DNA from 4 places in the Actinacidiphila sp. bgisy144 genome. Region 1 is predicted to be linked to each of the others. Evidence: riboswitches for the same ligand, from Rfam matches in the RefSeq annotation. Region 1 holds a riboswitch; each other region holds the start of a gene.

The links. Region 1 has a riboswitch for cobalamin ahead of metE (5-methyltetrahydropteroyltriglutamate--homocysteine S-methyltransferase). Riboswitches for the same ligand answer to the same signal wherever they lie in the genome.
Region 2: it holds a riboswitch for cobalamin, as region 1 does, so the genes downstream of both, AC3EVP_RS05890 (ABC transporter substrate-binding protein) here and metE (5-methyltetrahydropteroyltriglutamate--homocysteine S-methyltransferase) in region 1, are expected to answer to the same signal.
Region 3: it holds a riboswitch for cobalamin, as region 1 does, so the genes downstream of both, AC3EVP_RS13150 (cobalamin biosynthesis protein) here and metE (5-methyltetrahydropteroyltriglutamate--homocysteine S-methyltransferase) in region 1, are expected to answer to the same signal.
Region 4: it holds a riboswitch for cobalamin, as region 1 does, so the genes downstream of both, AC3EVP_RS16275 (CbtB domain-containing protein) here and metE (5-methyltetrahydropteroyltriglutamate--homocysteine S-methyltransferase) in region 1, are expected to answer to the same signal.

Annotation. Positions count from the first base shown of each region.
Region 1 is NZ_JBYIRM010000044.1:11,079-13,245, reverse strand. It holds gene metE (5-methyltetrahydropteroyltriglutamate--homocysteine S-methyltransferase) at 1-865, opposite strand, end outside; cobalamin riboswitch at 1,041-1,259, opposite strand; gene AC3EVP_RS33515 (MFS transporter) at 1,355-2,167, opposite strand, start outside.
Region 2 is NZ_JBYIRM010000004.1:34,034-36,200, reverse strand. It holds gene AC3EVP_RS05900 (LLM class flavin-dependent oxidoreductase) at 1-36, opposite strand, end outside; gene AC3EVP_RS05895 (TetR/AcrR family transcriptional regulator) at 92-820, shown strand; cobalamin riboswitch at 963-1,168, shown strand; gene AC3EVP_RS05890 (ABC transporter substrate-binding protein) at 1,188-2,167, shown strand, end outside.
Region 3 is NZ_JBYIRM010000009.1:49,937-52,103, forward strand. It holds gene AC3EVP_RS13140 (SDR family oxidoreductase) at 1-38, shown strand, start outside; gene AC3EVP_RS13145 (SDR family oxidoreductase) at 54-977, shown strand; cobalamin riboswitch at 1,087-1,218, shown strand; gene AC3EVP_RS13150 (cobalamin biosynthesis protein) at 1,330-2,167, shown strand, end outside.
Region 4 is NZ_JBYIRM010000012.1:116,185-118,351, forward strand. It holds gene metX (homoserine O-acetyltransferase MetX) at 1-629, shown strand, start outside; cobalamin riboswitch at 628-783, shown strand; gene AC3EVP_RS16275 (CbtB domain-containing protein) at 823-1,041, shown strand; gene AC3EVP_RS16280 (CbtA family protein) at 1,069-1,935, shown strand; gene AC3EVP_RS16285 ((2Fe-2S)-binding protein) at 1,984-2,167, shown strand, end outside.

The DNA.
Region 1 (2,167 bases):
CGGCGGCGAGGTGGTCGAGGTTGGCGGCGGCCGGGCCGGTGAAGTCCAGCGCCAGGCCCTCGACGGGGGCCGCGGCCAGCACCGGCAGCGCCTCGCCGAGCCGGTCGAAGTAGGACGCGACGAGCAGCTTCGGCCGGTCGGCGGCGCCGCCCAGCGACCGGTACGCGCGCTCGGCCGCGGCCAGTTCGGCCGGCGTGCGGTCCTGCACGAGGGCGGGCTCGTCGAGTTGCGCCCACGCCGCGCCGGCGGCCCGCAGGTCGGCGAGCACCTCCGCGTACACCGGCAGCAGCCGGTCCAGCAGGGACAGCGGCTCGAACCCGGCCGGCGCGCCGGGCGCGGCCTTGGCGAGCAGCAGGTAGGTCACGGGGCCGACGAGCACCGGCCGCGCGTCGTACCCGAGCGCGAGGGCCTCGCGCAGCTCGCCGACCTGCTGGGAGGAGTCCGCGCGGAAGACGGTGTCCGGACCCAACTCGGGCACCAGGTAGTGGTAGTTGGTGTCGAACCACTTCGTCATCTCCAGCGGCGCCGTGTCCTGGGTGCCGCGGGCCATCGCGAAGTAGCCGTCGAGCCGGTCGGCGGCGACGGCCGCGCGGTGCCGCTCGGGCACGGCGCCGACCATGACGCTGGTGTCGAGCACGTGGTCGTAGTACGAGAAGTCGCCGGTGGGCAGTTCGTGGAGGCCGGCCCCGGCGAGCTGCCGCCAGTTGGCGCGGCGCAGGCCGGCGGCGGTCTGCCGGAGGGCGTCGGCGCCGACTTGGCCCTTCCAGTAGCCCTCGACGGCCTTCTTCAGTTCCCGGTGCTGTCCCTGGCGGGGGTAGCCGTACACGGTGGCCCGTGCTGCCGCGGCTGCGGACTTCGCTGACACGGAACTCTCCTTCGCGAGATGTCTCCCTGGCATCCCGGCGACGGGACGAGGGTGCGAAGGCGGCACACCGGACCGGTACGGACCCGGCGCACCGACGACGGCGCGCGCTCGTCCACCTGCCTGCCCATGTACGCCGACCCGCCCACGAGGTCACCGGGACTTCCGCACGCGAACGGTCGCGTACGGGCAACGGGCAGGTCTTCGGACTCGCGGGCACGCCTGCCGGGGGCAGACACCTACTGGCCGTCGCTTCCCAGGTCCGAGGCGGACCCAGTGCGTCTGACGGCGGTCGTTCCCACTCACCGCTGCGGGGCAGTCCCGGATTCCCACCGGGTTCCCTCTTGCGACGCGCCTGCCTGGCGGGCAGGGGCGAACCAGCTGCACCCGCCAGCATAGATCGCGCGGGTGCCGCCGGGCCGCCCCTTTTCCCGTCCCGGCGCTCCCGGCCGGGGTGTTCCACCCGGCCGGGGGAGCATCAGGCGGGGAACGTCAGGCCGGTACCGGTTCCGCCTGCGCGGCTTCCTCCTCCTGCGGCGAGGTGGGCACCGTCAGCGCGATCAGGGCGCCGAGCAGGGCCGCGCCCGCGCAGATCCCGAAGAGCAGCCGGTAGGCGTGCAGGGAGGGTATGGCCTGGCCGCCCAGCACGATCACCTGCGAGGCGAACAGGGTGCCGCCGACCGCGCTGGCCAGCGAGCTGCCGACGGAGCGGAAGAGCGAGTTGAGGCCGTTGGCGGCCGCGAGGGCCGAGCGCGGCGCGGCGAGGTTGATCAGCGCGGGCATGGCCGCGTACGCGATACCGGTGCCGGCCCCGGCGATGCTGGTGCCGAGGATGATCTCCCACAGGTGGCCGGTGAGCGCGATCCGCACCACGAAGCCGGCCGCCACGATGGTCGCGCCGATGGCCAGGGTGATCTTCGGCCCGACCGCGTTGGTGATCGCCGCCGAGGCCGGCGACAGGATGAGCATCGCCACGCCGCTGGGCAGCAGGCACAGGCCGCCCACCACCACGGACGAGCCGAAGCCGTAGCCGGTCACCCGCGGCGCCTCCACGTAGGAGGCGGTGCCGATGAGTGTGGCGAACAGCGCGAAGCCGACGCAGACGGACGCGACGTTCGTCAGCAGCAGCGCGGGCGCGGCGTTGACCCGGACGTCGACCAGCGGCGAGGCCGCGCGGCGTTCCCAGACCACGAACCCGGCCAGCAGCACCGCCGCGGCGACCAGCAGGCCGATCGTGGTCGGCGACGACCAGCCCCAACTGGACGCCTGGCTCAGCGGCAGCAGCAGGCAGACCAGGCCGCCGGC
Region 2 (2,167 bases), on a different contig from region 1:
GAGTAGGGTGCCGAAAGTGATGGTCCCGATATCCATGTGCACGGTCCTCTGGCGGGTTGACGGAAAGCCCTCAAAGTAAAGTACAACGTGCATGGTAAATTGGGCAACGGACGACGACCCGTATCGGAGGCTTCCCCTGAGTACCCCACCGACGGCCCCCGCCCGCAAGGCGGCACCGGAGCGCCCCGGCCCCGCCCGAACCGGCGGGCGGGCCGGCAAGCGCGACGCCATCACCCAGGGCGCCCGGACCGTCTTCGGCCGCGAGGGCTACAGCCGCACCAGCATCGAGGCGATCGCCGCCGAGGCCGGCGTGTCCACGCGCACCATCTACAACCACTTCGAGGGCAAGGACCAGCTCTTCTCCGACGTGGTCCACGACAGCGCCGGGCAGGTCGCGGACGCGTTCGTAGCGACCGTCGAGAAGCAGGTGACCGGCACCGACCCGCGCGCCGACCTGCTCGCGCTCGGCCGCGCCTTCGTCGGCCAGCGCACCCAGTTCCCCGAGCACTTCGCGATGATCCGGCAGATCAAGGCCGAGGTGCAGCACTTCCCCGCCGCCGTGATCGACGCCTGGCAGCAGGCCGGGCCGCAGCGCGTCCAGCGGGAGGTCGCCCGGCGGCTGGAGCAGCTCGCCGGCGCCGGGCTGCTGCGCATCCCCGAACCCGCCCGCGCCACCGTGCACTTCATCGCCCTGGTGACCTCGGAGATCACCATCCGCCCCCACGGCAGCCCGCCGCTGGGCGCGGCCGAGATCCGCGACTGCGTCACCCGCGCCGTCGACGCCTTCCTGCACGGCTACGGCACCGACCGCCCGTCCTGACCTCCGCTCCGCACTCCCCTCGCGCGGCCCTTCCCGTCAACTCCGGGCGGGGCCGCGGCCGTTGGCACCGGGCCCTGCCCCCGCGCCGGTGCGGGCCCTCCGCGCCCCGTGATCCGGCCGGCCGGGCGGGGCGGCGCGTTTGGTAGCGTGCGCGTGCCGTGGTGCACGGGAAACCGGTCGGAAGCCGGTGCGGCCCTCGCCACTGTAGTCGCGGAGTTCCGCGGCCCTGCGCCGACCGTCCCCACGACGGTCGGGGCCACTGGGCGGACCGGCAACGGACGCCTGGGAAGGCCGGCCGTGGAGCGTCGACGCGAAAGCCAGGAGACCGGCCACGGCGCGACATCTTCCACGAGGGTTTGGAGTACACGTGCCGAGCAGCGCCCTGCGCCCGTTCCGCCATATCAGCCGTCTCATACGCCCGGGCGCCCGGGCCCGCACCCGCCCGCTACGGCTGCCGGCCGCCGCCGCGGCCCTGCTGGCCACCGGGTGCCTGGCCGCCTGCACGGGGGCGCCCGCCGCGAGCGGCCCGGCGTCCTCCGCCACCGCGCGCAGCAGCATCGCCCCGGTCAGCGTGCGCAGTTGCGGCGTGGCCACCACCGTCGCCGCGCCCCCGAAGCGGCTGGTCACCCTCAACGAGGGCGCCACCGAGGTCGCCCTCGCGCTGGGCCTCCAGTCGCGGATGGCCGGCACCGCCTACCTCGACGACACGATCCCGGCGAAGTGGAAGGCCGCCTACGACTCCGTGCCGGTGCTCAGCAAGGAGTACCCGTCCAAGGAGAAGCTCCTCGCCGCGCGCCCCGACTTCCTCTACGCCTCCTACACCAGCGCCTTCACCGGCAAGGTCGCCGGCACCCGCGCCGAGCTGGCCGCCGAGCACATCGGCTCCTACCTGTCGCCCTTCGGCTGCGCGGACGCGAAGCAGGTGCCCACCGCGTCGTTCGAGGCGGTGTGGGGCGAACTCGCCGACATCGCCGCGGTCTTCGGGGTGCCGCAGCGGGCGGCCGCGATCGAGCGGCAGCAGAAGACGGCGCTGGCCGCACTGGCCGCCCAGGGCGCGGGCAAGGGCCTGGACGTGCTCTGGTACGACTCCGGCACCAAGTCCCCCTACGTCGGGGCCGGCCACGGCGGACCGCAGACCGTCCTGGACGCGGTCGGCGCGCACAACGTGTTCGGCACCCTGAAAGGCGGCTGGCAGAACGTGAGCTGGGAGCAGGTGGCCGCCGCCGACCCGGACGCCATCGTGCTCGCGGACGCGAGCTGGGACAGCGCCGCGGCCAAGATCTCCTATCTGGAGCACGACCCCGTGCTGAGCCGGCTCGCCGCGGTGCGCCGGCGCGCGTTCGTCGT
Region 3 (2,167 bases), on a different contig from region 1:
ACGGCCAGACCGTCCGCGCCAACGGCGGAATCATCTAGGAGGCAGGAACAGCCATGACACCAGCCACGACACACCGCACCGGTCCGAAGGTCATCGTCGTCACCGGCGCCTCCAGCGGCATCGGCAACCTCGCCGCCCGCTTCCTGGCCGGGGCCGGGCACACCGTCTACGCGGGCATGCGCGCCACCGCCGACCGCAACGCCCCCCGCGTGGCCGAACTCGCCGCGTACGCAGAGGCGGAGGGCGTGGACGTGCGCGGCATCGAGATGGACGTGCAGGACCAGGCGTCAGTCGACGCGGCGATCGAGCAGGTCACCGCCGAGCAGGGCCGGCTGGACGTGGTCGTCCACAACGCCGGCCACATGGCGCTGGGCCCGGCCGAGGCGTTCACCCCCGAACAGCTCGCCGCGCTCTACGACGCCAACGTCCTGTCCACCCAGCGCGTCAACCGCGCCGCGCTGCCGCACCTGCGCCGCCAGGGCGAGGGGCTGCTGGTGTGGGTGGGGTCGTCCTCCACCCGCGGCGGCCACCCGCCGTTCCTCGCCCCGTACTTCGCGGCGAAGGCGGGCATGGACGCACTGGCCGAGAGCTACGCCGCCGAGCTGGTCCGGTTCGGCATCGACACCGTCATCGTGGTGCCGGGCGCCTACCCGTCGGGCACCAACCACTTCGCCCACGCGGCCCGGCCGGCCGACACCGTACGGGACACCGCGTACGACGAGGCGTACGGCGCGGTGCGCGACTCCATGGCGCAGGCGCTCACCGACCTCTTCCCCGCGGGGCGGACCGTGGACGAGGTCGCGGACGAGATCGTCCGGGTGGTCGGACTGCCGCAGGGCGAGCGGCCGTTCCGCACCCACATCGATCCCAGCCGCGACGGCAGCGAGGTCGTGTCCGCGGTCAGCGACCGCATCCGCGCGGAGTTCTACCACCGCATCGGCATCCAGGAGCTGCTTCCCGAGCACGCCTCCCTCTGAGCCGGCCGCGCGCCCACCTGCCGGCGCGGGGCCGCAAAGCCGCAGGCAGGCCCGGTTGACGGGGTTTCTCCGGGCGTGGTGAACTGCCGGGAGCAATGCGGCGGCAGGAGAGGAAGTCGGTGCGAATCCGACGCGGTCCCGCCACTGTCACCGGGGAGTGCACTCCCGAAGCTGGAGGCCACGGCCGGCGCACGCCGGCGGGAAGGCCCGGGAGTGCGTTGATCCGGGAGCCAGGAGACTCTCACCGCCGGTCACGTCGAGCCAGGGCGCGGACCCTGAGTGAGGACTTCGCCATGCCCTGCACGCAGGCGGCACCCGCCCTGGCGGCCGCCGGTACCCGGATATCCGCGGCATGAGCGGCCGCCACCGTGCCTACGCGTACGGCGCCGCACTCGGCTTCCTCGGCGACCTCCTGATCGGCGACCCGCGCCGCGGCCACCCGGTGGCCGGGTTCGGGCGGGCCGCCGGCGCCCTGGAGCAGCGGATGTGGCGCGACGACCGGGGCGCCGGCAGCGCGTACGCGGCGCTGTGCGTGGGCGGCGCGGTGGCCGCGGCCGCCGTCGCCGAGCGGGCGGCCCGGCGCCGCCCGCTGCTGGGCGCGGCGCTGGCCGCGGCGGCCACCTGGTCGGTGCTGGGCGGCACTTCGCTCGCCCGGGAGGCCCGCACGATCGGCGCGGCGCTTCAGGCCGGCGACCTGGCCGCCGCCCGGGACCGGCTGCCGCACCTGTGCGGGCGGGACCCGGCCGCGCTGGACGCCGACGCGCTGGCGCGGGCGGTGGTGGAGTCGGTCGCGGAGAACACCTCGGACGCGGTGGTCGGCGCCCTGGTGTGGGGCGGGCTCGCGGGGGTGCCCGGGCTGGTCGGCTTCCGTGCCGCCAACACGCTGGACGCGATGGTCGGCCACCGCTCCCCGCGGCACCTGCGCTTCGGGTGGGCGGCCGCCCGGCTGGACGACGCGGCCGGCTACCCCGGCGCGCGGCTGACCGCCCTGCTCGCCGCGCTGGCCGGGCCGTATCCGGGCAGCGCGCTGGCCACCGCGCGCCGGGACGGGCCGCGGCACCCCTCGCCCAACGCCGGGCCGGTCGAGGCCGCGTTCGCGGGGGCGCTGCGGGTGCGACTGGGCGGCACCCTGGCGTACGGGGGGCGGGTCGAGCACCGGCCGGTGCTGGGCGCGGGGTTCCGGCCGCCGC
Region 4 (2,167 bases), on a different contig from region 1:
TGCTGCTCGCCTGCCCGGCGGCGGCCAGTGCCGAGCAGATCGGCTGGGCGTCGGTGCAGCTGCGGGCGATCCGGGCCGACCCGGCCTGGCGCGGCGGCGACTACCACGGCGCCGGGCCGGGCGGCGGCCCGCACGCCGGTCTCGGCCAGGCCCGCCGGCTGGCGCACCTGACGTACCGCAGCGAGCCGGAACTGCGGGCGCGCTTCGGCCGGGACCCGCAGCGCGGTGAACTGCCCTGGCACGGCGGCCGGTACGCGGTGGAGTCGTATCTCGACCACCACGCGGACAAGCTGGTGCGCCGGTTCGACGCGGGCAGCTATGTGGTGCTCACCGAGGCGATGAACGCCCATGACGTGGGGCGCGGGCGGGGCGGCACCGCGGCGGCGCTGCGGCGGGTCACGGCGCCCGCGCTGGTGGCCGGGGTCGACTCCGACCGGCTCTACCCGACCGCGCAGCAGGAGGAGTTGGCGGCGGGCATCCCGGGCGCGGACCGGACGCGGACGATCCGCTCGCCGTACGGGCATGACGGCTTCCTCATCGAGGTGGATCAAGTGGCGGCGCTGGTCGGGGAGTTGATGCCGCCTCCGGCGGCGCGGCGGCCCCCGCGCGGTGTGGCGGGAAGCAGGTGACATGCGTTGACGTGCCGGTTCGCCCGCCCGTACGCTGGTCGTTCGTGATGGTGTGAGGAAGCCGGTGGAACTCCGGCACGGTCGCGCCACTGTGTACCGGTCGCCTCTGGGGGCGTCCGGGAGTCAGATACTCCGCCGTCACGCCGCCCCACTCGAACCGAGGGACGCTGTATCCCCGAAGGAGGCCCCACCCGTGAGTTCTGTGTCCACCCCTTCGTCGACCGAGGCCACGCCGGTCGTCCTGCCCGTCTCCAAGGCGGTGCTCTGGCTGGTCGGCAGCGCGCTCCTGGCGCTGGCCGCCTACTACTTCATCGGCGTCGACCAGGGCGCGGTGTCCGTCTTCGGCCGGGACATGCACATCCACGAGTTCGTGCACGACGCGCGGCACTTCCTCGGCTTCCCCTGCCACTGACGACAACAGGCAGGCGGACAACTCGACATGGAGAAACGACTCGTACTGCGCGGCGTGCTCGCCGGCGCGATCGGCGGGCTGCTCGCGTTCGTCTTCGCACGGATCTTCGCCGAACCGCAGATCAACCGGGCGATCAGCTACGAGAGCGGCCGGGACGCGGCGCAAAGCGCCCTAGACAAGGCCGCGGGCCTGCCGGTCTCGCCGGACGGCCCCGACCTGTTCAGCCGCACCGTCCAGGCCGATGTCGGCATGGGCGTGGGCCTGGTCCTCTTCGGTGCCGCGATGGGCGCCCTCTTCGCGGTGGTCTACACGGTGTGCCTGGGGCGGGTCGGCGGCGTCCGGCCGCGCACGCTGGCGCTGCTGGTGGCCGGCGGCGGCTTCCTCGGCTTCTACCTGGTGCCGTTCGTGAAGTACCCGGCGAACCCGCCCGCGATCGGGCACGAGGACACCATCAAGGCCCGCACCGGGCTCTACCTGGTCATGGTGGTCTGCTCGATCACGCTGCTCGCGCTGGCGGTGTGGCTGGGGCGGCGGCTCCAGGGGCGGTTCGGCACGTGGAACGCCACGCTGCTGGCCGGTGCGGCCTTCGTGGCCGCCATCTGCGTCGTGATCGGCCTGCTGCCCGCGCTGGGACACCTGGCCGCCAACCGCGAGCAGTACGGCGACCACGCCACGGAGACACCTCAGCCGCTGACCGACCCGGCGGGGCGGATCGTCTACCCGGGCTTCCCTGCGGACGTGCTGTTCCGGTTCCGCTTGTACTCGGTGGCCGCGCAGCTGCTGCTGTGGTCGGCGATCGCGCTGGTCTTCGGGCCGCTTTCGGAGCGGGTGCTGAGCGCCTCGCCGACCGGCCGCGCCGCGCGGGCGCCCCGGGTCGGCCCGGTGGAGGCGTGAGGGGGCGCCTCGGCGCGCCACCTCACCCTGCCGCGGCAGGGTGGCGCCGTGCACGGCGATGAGACGAGAGCGGCCCTGGCGGAGCTGGGGCCGTTCTTCGCGGTCGAGAGCGCTGCGGCGGCCGACGCGGCCGGCGGCGGCTCCGGCTGGCGGTCGATGGCCGAGCTGGCAGACGGCAGCGGCGTACTGGCCGCCCGCGTGGCCGCCGTACGCGGGGTGCTGGCCGCGGGCG